Regions from separate parts of the Thalassobacillus hwangdonensis genome, predicted to be linked through region 2. Evidence: riboswitches for the same ligand, from Rfam matches in the RefSeq annotation. Region 2 holds a riboswitch; each other region holds the start of a gene.
The links. A riboswitch is a leader RNA that binds a small molecule or an ion and turns the genes downstream of it on or off. The one in region 2 is predicted to bind S-adenosylmethionine.
Positions count from the first base shown of each region.

Region 1: another riboswitch for S-adenosylmethionine. It lies ahead of ACFQ2J_RS09715 (methionine ABC transporter ATP-binding protein); the one in region 2 lies ahead of ACFQ2J_RS14890 (methionine ABC transporter ATP-binding protein).
Region 3: another riboswitch for S-adenosylmethionine. It lies ahead of msrA (peptide-methionine (S)-S-oxide reductase MsrA); the one in region 2 lies ahead of ACFQ2J_RS14890 (methionine ABC transporter ATP-binding protein).

Region 1 covers NZ_JBHTKL010000005.1:105,959-109,234, reverse strand. Annotated here, with positions in the region: gene ACFQ2J_RS09725 (MetQ/NlpA family ABC transporter substrate-binding protein) at 1-20, opposite strand, end outside; gene ACFQ2J_RS09720 (methionine ABC transporter permease) at 36-698, opposite strand; gene ACFQ2J_RS09715 (methionine ABC transporter ATP-binding protein) at 688-1,716, opposite strand; SAM riboswitch class I at 1,803-1,919, opposite strand; gene ACFQ2J_RS09710 (S1C family serine protease) at 2,311-3,276, opposite strand, start outside.
Region 2 covers NZ_JBHTKL010000005.1:1,092,897-1,096,172, forward strand. Annotated here, with positions in the region: gene ACFQ2J_RS14885 (TlpA family protein disulfide reductase) at 1-149, opposite strand, end outside; SAM riboswitch class I at 231-348, shown strand; SAM riboswitch class I at 919-1,033, shown strand; gene ACFQ2J_RS14890 (methionine ABC transporter ATP-binding protein) at 1,114-2,139, shown strand; gene ACFQ2J_RS14895 (methionine ABC transporter permease) at 2,132-2,800, shown strand; gene ACFQ2J_RS14900 (MetQ/NlpA family ABC transporter substrate-binding protein) at 2,827-3,276, shown strand, end outside.
Region 3 covers NZ_JBHTKL010000006.1:204,322-207,597, forward strand. Annotated here, with positions in the region: gene ACFQ2J_RS16540 (HD domain-containing phosphohydrolase) at 1-506, opposite strand, end outside; gene ACFQ2J_RS16545 (thioredoxin family protein) at 635-958, opposite strand; gene ACFQ2J_RS16550 (hypothetical protein) at 957-1,514, shown strand; gene msrA (peptide-methionine (S)-S-oxide reductase MsrA) at 1,518-1,991, opposite strand; SAM riboswitch class I at 2,113-2,228, opposite strand; gene ACFQ2J_RS16560 (DsbA family oxidoreductase) at 2,406-3,131, shown strand; gene ACFQ2J_RS16565 (hypothetical protein) at 3,276-3,276, shown strand, end outside.

The sequences.
Region 1 (3,276 bases), 990 kb from region 2:
AATGCGATTAATTTTTTCATCTGTAATTTCCTCCTCTATCTTCTTCTGATGCCTTTGGATAAATGATTTCCTGCGGATTGCAGTCCTTGCACCATTACGACCAGCAACAGCACCGTAATGATCATCACTTCAGTTTCAAATCGCTGATAGCCGTATGCGATTGCTAAGTCCCCAAGACCGCCTCCACCAACGAACCCTGCCATCGCCGATGCTCCGACGAGTCCGATCGTTGCGATCGTCAAGTTCAAAATGAGTGAACTTAACGCTTCTGGCACAAGCACCCTAAATACGATCTGCCATGGAGTCGCTCCCATCGCTTCCGCTGCCTCCACGACACCTGGCTTCACTTCAAGCAGGCTGCTTTCCACGAGCCTTGCAATGTATGGGCCTGCAAAGAATACGAGCGGAACGACTGCCGCTGATGTACCAATCGTTGTTCCGACAATCAACCGCGTAATCGGCAGAATTGCCACCAGCAGAATGATGAATGGAATCGAACGGAAAAAGTTGACGATAGCGTTCAGTACATTGAAAAGCGGACGGTTATGTAGCAGTCCGTTCGGCCTTGTCACGACGAGCGCAATCCCAAGTGGAAGTCCGATCAATGTTGCGAATAATAATGAGAAGCCTACCATTGCCAAAGTTTCATTGGTAGCTTCAAGGATTTTCGGCCAAAACTCTCTCAAATCAACCTGCATCTGCAACTACCTCCTTCACTGCCACCGAGGATTGGATAAAATGGATGGCCCTCAGAATTTCAGCATCTTCTCCTTGAAGTTCGACAATCAGATTGCCGAATGGGACCCCCTGCAGTTCCGTAATCTGTCCATAAAGCACATTCACATCGACATCGAAATTCTTGGCTGTTTTCGACAGAATCGGTTCCCCCGCTGTTTCCCTGAGAAAAGTTACCCGGTAAACGTGGCGTCCTCCTGCTCTACCTTCCACCTGCTTAAGGATCGAGGCTGGAATGTCATCCTGCATGACAGTGCGAACGAAGTTTTTCGTAGTCGGATGTTCAGGATTGGAAAAGACATCGAAAATTGTTCCCTGCTCGATTACTTTCCCATTTTCCATCACCGCAACCTTGTCACACACCTCTTTGATCACCTGCATTTCATGCGTAATCATCAAAATGGTTATGTTGTACTGATCCCTGACTCTTTTCAATAAATCCAGGATGGACTTCGTCGTCTGCGGATCCAGTGCAGAAGTTGCTTCATCGCAAAGCAGAATTTCAGGAGAAGTGGTCAATGCCCTTGCGATACCAACCCGCTGCTTTTGTCCTCCAGACAACTGGTCAGGATACTGTTTCGCTTTATCCTCCAATCCGACAAACTCAAGAATTTCCGTAACCCGCGCTTCAATCTCCTTTTTAGGAACCTTCGCAAGTGACAATGGGAACGCAACGTTCTGATAGACGGTCTTCGACTCCAATAAGTTGAAATGCTGAAAAATCATCCCGATCTTTCTCCGCACCTTCCTAAGTTCTGGTTTAGGTAAGGCAGCTAAATTACGCCCATCAACGAGCACTTTCCCATCACTTGGTGCCTCAATCAGATTGACGAGCCGGATCAAGGTGCTTTTACCAGCACCACTGAAACCTATGACACCGAAGATTTCCCCTTTTTCGATTCTCAGATCTACGTGATCGACAGCCCTCAATTCCTTGCCATCGTTCTCGTACACCTTACTGACATCCTCAAAGTGGATCATGCTGTACACTCCTTTCAAATAAACGAAAAGAACCCCTCTTCCTGAAAAACAAGAAGAGGGGTCCATAATGATCTATGTACCGTCTCTTCTCATCTTTCAAGTGCATACGCACTCGCTGGAATTGGCACAGTTTTTCATGGTACACCATGAAATCCGCTGCCGAGGTATCAAAGGGCCAGTCCCTCCACCTCTCTGGATAAGAAGATTGATTGCTATTCGTTTTTTAATGTTGATGCTAATACTAATACACCTGAATAAACGGTGTCAATAAAAATTTTCAAAATATTTTCGTGCATTTTCGCTATTCCCTGTCTTTACTGCCTTTGCTTGACGCTTTCATTTTTTATCCACAAAATTACGCACATTACCTGTTGATGACTCATTATTCACATGTTATTCCACACTGCAAACAGTTTATCCACAAAAATTATCCACATATCAACAGGTAGTTTCTCTATTTGGTATAGGAATTTATGTTCGCTACTATATCTATTTGGCTTATCCTCAACTTACTAACAACCTGTGGATATTATTTTACACAAAAAAACCTTTCCTGACATGTGGATCATCTCCACTTCAGGAAAGGTTACTTACTTAAAAATCATCTTGGGCGGCTAACGTGACGGTTACTTGCTGCTGTTCACCGTTCCGGTAGAATGTTACGGTCATTTCGTCGCCGACTTTCGTTTCTGCATATAAATGTTTTCTCAGTTCGATGATGTTCTGGATCGGTTCTCCATCCAATTCCGTGATGACATCGAGCTCTTTCAACCCTGCTTTAGCTGCTGGGGATAATGGTTCAATGGAGCGGATATAGACCCCACCTTGGACTTCTTCAGGTAGCTTGAGCGTTTCCTCCCATTCACGGCTAGGTACATCTGTCAGTGAATAAGCCTCCACACCGAGGAATGGACGAGTCACTTTCCCTTGTGTCTCCAGCTCATTAATGATCGGTTTCGCTTCGTCGATCGGGATGGCAAATCCAATTCCTTCAACCGCTGATCTAGCGATTTTCATCGAGTTGATTCCAATCAGCTGTCCTTTGATATTGATCAAGGCACCACCACTGTTCCCTGGGTTGATAGCCGCATCCGTCTGAATGACATCTGCCTGCCAGTCGGGCTGACCATCTCCGTTGAAATCCTGAGGAATTGCTCGCTGTTTACCACTGATGACCCCTTTTGTAACCGATCCAGAAAATTGCAGGCCTAGGGGGTTTCCAATCGCAATCGCGGGTTCCCCAACCTTAATTTTGTCGGATGAACCGAGATCGATTACCTTTTCCACTTTATCAGCCGGCATCTTCAATACGGCAAGGTCGGTGAACAAGTCTCCGCCAATCAATTCCGCTTTAACCCGTTCTTCGTTGGAAAGGACAACTTCAATTTCATCAGCCCCATCGATCACGTGGTTGTTGGTGACCACATATGCGGTATCCCCATCTTTTTTGTAAATGACACCGGATCCAGTACCAGCTTCTCCTTGCTCTTCCTGCTGCCAAAAGCTGGACTGAGACTGCATATTGACAACACCGACTACCGCTGGACTGACTTCCTCGAC
Region 2 (3,276 bases):
AGTTGTTCTTTTTGGGGAAGGTCTCTGGAACAATCAGGGCACCAGGAAGCCCAAAATGTCAGCACGACAACCTTGCCGGCGTAATCGTCCAGACAGTGAGGCTGTCCTGACTCTATTTCAGGTAAACAAAATGACGGTGCTTTTTTCATCTTAATTCTCCCCTTACAAGAAGTAGTTGACGGTTGTTTCATCCCATGCTAACATATTTCTTAATCGAATAGCGACATCTGAACTTATCCAGAGAGGCGGAGGGACTGGCCCTACGAAGCCCAGCAACCGGTTTGGAAACAAACACGGTGCTAATTCCAGCAAAGCGATCATAAAGTGATCAGCTTTGGAAGATGAGAGAAGCAGTGACGGAACCCGAATCTCTTCTCTTTGAAGAGATTTTTTTAATGCTTTCATATCATTTGCGTGGGAAATTTCGAGACGTTTGTAAGAGTTTGGGCGACAGGGAAGGACTCGCTTTCCTGTGGGGGAACTGGCAAGCCTCCTCAGGCTACGCCTTCCGGGGTCTTGCCTAGCTCCTTCTCCCACTGGAGTCTCGTCCTTTCCCGCCCACCTATGCACGATTAACTTATTTCTCGAAATAACTAATTTAATCAACTCTCATCAAAGAAATTCGTAATTAAAATTGATTTGGAGGTTTTGAGAAATCACCTAATCATATGGTGGATGAAAGAACGTTGAGACTCCTGCGGGAATTGCAAGACTGGCTAGACCCCACAGGGCATAGCCCGAGGAGGCTTGCCGTCTTCCCCGCGGAAAGCGAGACGTTCTTTCACCCACCAGTAATATCTCAAAACAATATTTATTTGCAAAAATTATTGACAGAAGATTTAAAACGATGCTACAATTCAATTTAGTCACTTAAGTGAGATAAAGCATTAACGAGTTAATACGATAATTGAATAAAATCTCTTATCCAGAGAGGCGGAGGGACTGGCCCGATGAAGCCCGGCAACCGACAAGCTGTTACAGCTTGGAAAGGTGCCAAATCCTGCAGAGTATAAAAGACTCTGACAGATGAGAGAACAGAACCTTATGTTTTACGATGCCTTTCTGTTCTCCTGAACAGAAAGGCATTTTTTAGTTTTAGGAGGTCATTCGAACATGATTACCATCAAAGGGTTATCAAAGGTTTTTCAAAGTCGGGATCACCAGGTGAAAGCAGTCGACAACTTGGACCTGACCATTGAAAAAGGAGAAATATTCGGTGTGATCGGTTATAGTGGTGCCGGAAAAAGTACATTCATCCGCCTATTGAACCGTCTGGAAGAACCGAGCGGTGGTCAAGTGACCATTGAAAATCAGGAAATTACCGGGCTGAGTAAGAAAGCACTTAGACTTACAAGACAGGAAATAGGGATGATCTTTCAGCACTTTCACTTGCTATGGTCAAGAACAGTAAAAGATAATATCGCCTTTCCATTGGAAATAGCAGGGATGCCCAAAGAGGAACGACATGCACGAGTACAGGAACTGATTGAACTCGTCGGCTTAAGTGGCAGGGAAAATGCCTACCCTTCTCAGTTGAGTGGCGGACAAAAGCAGCGCGTGGGGATAGCGAGAGCACTGGCAAATAATCCGAAAGTATTGTTATGCGATGAAGCGACATCTGCGCTTGATCCCGAAACCACCGATTCCATTCTGGATTTGCTGGTGGATATCAATAAGAAATTAGGATTGACGATTATCCTGATTACCCATGAAATGCATGTCATACGGAAGATATGTCACCGCGTGGCAGTAATGGAAGATGGGAAAGTTGTGGAGCAAGGAGATGTGCTGGATGTTTTTCTCCATCCGGAAAAGCCCGTCACACGAAAATTCGTAGATCAGGTGATGGGAGATACAGAGCAAGCGCATTCACTGGAGTTGATTCATCAGAACTATGCTTCCGGCAAAATTCTCAAGCTTCATTTTGTCGGTGAAAACACGAACCAGGCGCTGATCACCGAGCTTGCCAGGAACTTCACGGTCGATATCAATATTCTTCACGGGAAGATCACCCAGACACAAAAAGGAGCGTATGGCACATTAATCGTCCATGTTACCGGAGATTCAGAGGAAACCGACCGTGCCATCGCATACATCAAAGAAACATCTGTAGAAGTAGAGGTGAACCCGAATGCTTGAAAACCTATTCCCAAACGTGAAGGTCGAGGATCTCATTACAGCGACGAATGAAACAATGTACATGACACTTGTTTCACTTCTGGGAACACTGATATTCGGAATCTTGCTTGGTCTTACTCTATATCTGTCCTCACCAGGTGGGCTTTGGCAGAACAAAGTCATCAATGGTATTACAGCATCCATTGTCAATGTATTCCGTGCCATCCCGTTTATTATCCTGATCCTTCTTTTGTTTCCGTTCACCGATTTTCTGATGGGTACGATCCGAGGGCCAAAAGGAGCTATACCTGCCCTGATCATTGGTGCAGCTCCTTTTTACGGACGATTGGTTGAAATCGCCTTGAAGGAAATCGATAAAGGAGTATTAGAAGCTGCCAAAGCAATGGGTGCTAAGACATCCACAATCATTTTCAAGGTGTTATTGAAGGAATCGATGCCTGCACTCGTTTCTGGTCTTACAGTAACAGCCATTGCATTAATCGGATATACCGCTGTTGCAGGAATTATCGGTGCCGGGGGGTTAGGAGATTTCGCTTATTTCTATGGATTCCAACGGAGCGACTTCGATATCGTGTTTGTTGCAACGGTACTCATTGTAATCATCGTATTCATTTTCCAATTCATCGGGGATTTCATCTCCAGAAAATTGGATAAAAGATAAATCATATTTATAAAGGGGAGTTAGAAATGAAAAAAACGTTAAGCTTGATTGTAGGAAGTCTGTTGATTTTAGTATTGGCTGCTTGTGGAAGTTCCGATGGCGATTCAGATGAACTTGTCGTAGGTGCGACAAGTGTTCCTCACTCCGAGGTATTGGAAGAGGCAAAACCATTGCTTGAAGAAGAAGGCATCAACCTGAAAATCGAAACATACCAGGATTATGTCCTGCCCAACAAAGACTTGGATTCTGGTGAAATTGATGCGAACTACTTCCAGCACATCCCTTATTTGGAGGAACAAAAGGCGCAAAACGACTTCGATTTCGTCAACCTGGGTGGAATCCATATCGAACCGATGGGGATCTACTCCAAAAACATTAAAAGTCTTGAGGAAATTCCAGAAGGTACAACTGTATTGATGAGCCGTTCTGTAGCAGACCATGGACGTGTTCTTTCATTATTAGAAAGAGAAGGAATT
Region 3 (3,276 bases), on a different contig from region 2:
AAAAACGCTGCATGGAACATGTCCTGCAGTCGCTTTGGACCAAACTCCAGCTTTTTCGCAATTTTAATACTATATTTCGCCACCCGTTCACTGTGGTCATACGCAAACTTCTGCTCGCTGTCGACCATCTGGATGAACTCCCATAAGTCCGCCATGCTCTTACTGATCTGATGGAAAATCGGTGCAGTCGTGAACCACAAATAGGTGACGTCCGTAATCGTTTCAAACAGTACGGGCTTTTTCAATCCTCTGGTAGAATAGGAATCATTCGGTCCAAGCTTTACCCGCTTTCCGTCCTCATCCCACTCAATTTCACCTGATAAGATATAAAAGAATTCAAGGGTATTCGGGTCATCATTTGGATAGACGTAGAACATCTTGTCCTTATTGATCGTCTGTTTCATGATTTCCGTTCCGTCACCTTCTTCAAGCAGACGGATACTCGTAGAATTGTTCTTTGCTAATGCAAGCTGTGTATCGTTTTTTATTACGTTCAGTTCTCCCACGAATATTCCCCTTTCCTTCACTTTGCTACCAATTATATAGCAATCGTCAAAAAAGTCTGCAATTCGACACGAAAAGGGGAGTATCCACCTAAAAGAATTAGGTCGAATGACCCCCTGCCAAAAGACACTTATAGTATCGCATTATAAATTTTGCTTAATTGTCGCTCCAATGATTCCATCGGCACAAACCGTGCTTCCCTGAACATTTCCTTACCCTCAAGAAAGACCATGATGACCGGGACGGTAAAAATCGAAAAAGCACCCGCGACTTCCGGAATTTCATCCGCGTCGGCATGCACAGCTTTCACTTCAGGATAGCTTTCAAGCAGCAATTCCACCTGGGGCAGCAATGCATGACATACAGAACAGTTCGGTCTTGATATGTAGACGAGCGCCATCGTATGATGATGGATAGTATGTTCCAATTCTTCCATTGTGTGGACCATCTGCATGGAGGATCCATCCTTTCCTTTAGAGGTGATTGCAATCCTTGATATCATTTTACCCCTTTTCGTCCTGCTATTCACGACATTGACACTTGTTTCTCTTTTACTATACACCTGGAAAAATGGGATCGGTCCCACACCGACATCACGCCGGACCATCAAAAAGGTGTTGGCTTATACAAAAGAGGTGAAGCCAGCGAGCATCGCTGAACTCGGGGCTGGCTGGGGAACAGTAGCATTCGCTTTTGCAAAAGCTTTCCCTGACACTAGGATCACAGCCTATGAAACGTCTCCGGTTCCATACCTTTATATGAAGTTACGACTGCTGCTACAGCCACAGGACAACCTGGTCATTTTAAGGAAAAACTTCCTCACCGAATCATTAGATACGTATGACTTCTTATATTGTTACCTCTATACTGGTGGAATGATTCAACTGCAGGAGAATTTACGAACCTATGAAGGCTGGATTCTATCGAATACCTTCGCCTTTCGTGGTTGGCCTGAATCGAAAAAATCAGATGGGCTTTATCTATATTCAAAAAAATCGTGTGATGGGTAGCCATCACACGATTCCACAAGCAGCAGATCCGTTCTTCTGCAAGTATTTTTGGTGGTATTCCTCCGCATCGTAAAAGGTTCCTGCCTGCGCCACCTCTGTAACGATCGATTTTTTGAATACACCTTTTTCATTCCATTGCTTGATTTTTTCCTCTGCAATATAACGCTGACTCTCATCCAGATAGAAAATGACGGATCGATATTGTGATCCTACATCTTCGCCCTGGCGATTCTTCGAGGTCGGGTCATGACACTCGAAGAACGCATCCACCAGCTGTTGATAAGAAATCACGGAAGCATCATAGTCGATTTTGATTGACTCAGCATGACCGGTCTTCCCTGTTTTTACGAGTTCATAATAAGGTCGGTCCACCTTCCCACCTGTGTATCCAACCTTCGTTTCCACTACGCCATCAATTCGTTCAAACCATGCTTCCACTCCCCAGAAGCACCCTGCTGCAAAAATCGCTGTTGCCATCTTACATCTTCCTTTCGCTACAAACTCCACTTCTTTCCGAGAGATCGTGGCGCTCTTTCTATACGAAAGAACCCCCTTTCTTATCCATAAGAAAGGGGGTCGTAAATGTATGCTTACGATCCTCTCATCTCTCAGGAATCACTAGGTTCCTGCAGGAATTGGCACCGTTCAGATCGCGATCGATCCGATGGTTGCCGGGCATCAAAGGGCCAGTCCCTCCGCCTCTCTGGATAAGAAGTTTATGTTGTATTTTTAATATTTAATTGGAATTATACATGCCTTCAACAGTCCTGTAAAGCCCAAAGCTTAGAATTTGAGATAAATAGGCACATCAAGCGTATCGTTAAGCCCCACCCCCTCTTCCGTGTTAAACTGACAGCAAGTTTATGTAAAAAATCAAAAGAGGTGTCCCATATGAAAATTGAAATCTGGTCCGATATTGTATGTCCATTTTGTTATATAGGTAAGCGTCGTCTAGAAGCAGCTTTAGCTGATTTCGAAGGAAAGAATCAAGTCGAAATCGAATTCAAAAGCTTCGAACTGGATCCTGGTGCAGAAAAGAACACCGAATCTGTCATGTATGAACGATTAGCGAGCAAGTATGGCACAAGCATTGAACAAGCGAAGCAGATGTGTGACAACATGGTGGAGCAGGCAAAAGGTGTAGGACTCGATTTCCGATTTGATGATGTCATCCCAACCAACACACTCGATGCCCACCGTCTCACTCACCTTGCTAAAGACAAAGGTGTTGAAAAAGAAGTACACGAGCGCTTCTTCCACGCCTACTTCACAGAAGCCAAGAACATGGGAGACCATGACACACTTACGGAGCTGGCTCTGGATGCAGGTCTGGACGAAGCAGAAGTCAGAGAGGTGTTAGCTAGCGAACGTTATACCGATTCTGTCCGTAAAGACGAAGCTGAAGCCCGCACCATCGGCGTACAAGGTGTTCCATTCTTTGTCATCAACCGGAAGTACGCGGTTTCTGGCGCACAACCGGTCGATGTCTTCAAAAATGCACTGAGCAAAGCATGGGACGAAGAACAGCAACAGCCCGTGTTTGAAACGGTGTCATCCGATAATGAAGCAACCGGCGTATGCACGGACGACAGTTGCGACATTCCGAATGATCAATGACAGGGGACCTTAAAAAGGTCTCCTTTTATATTATGAGCAACATGCTGATTTAAGCCCTGAAAATTTTATTCCGTGGCAAGCATAGCCGCCACTTCTTTCACATAAAATTCAGAGAATCGAGTTCTATGTGGAGGGGGTGGACGGA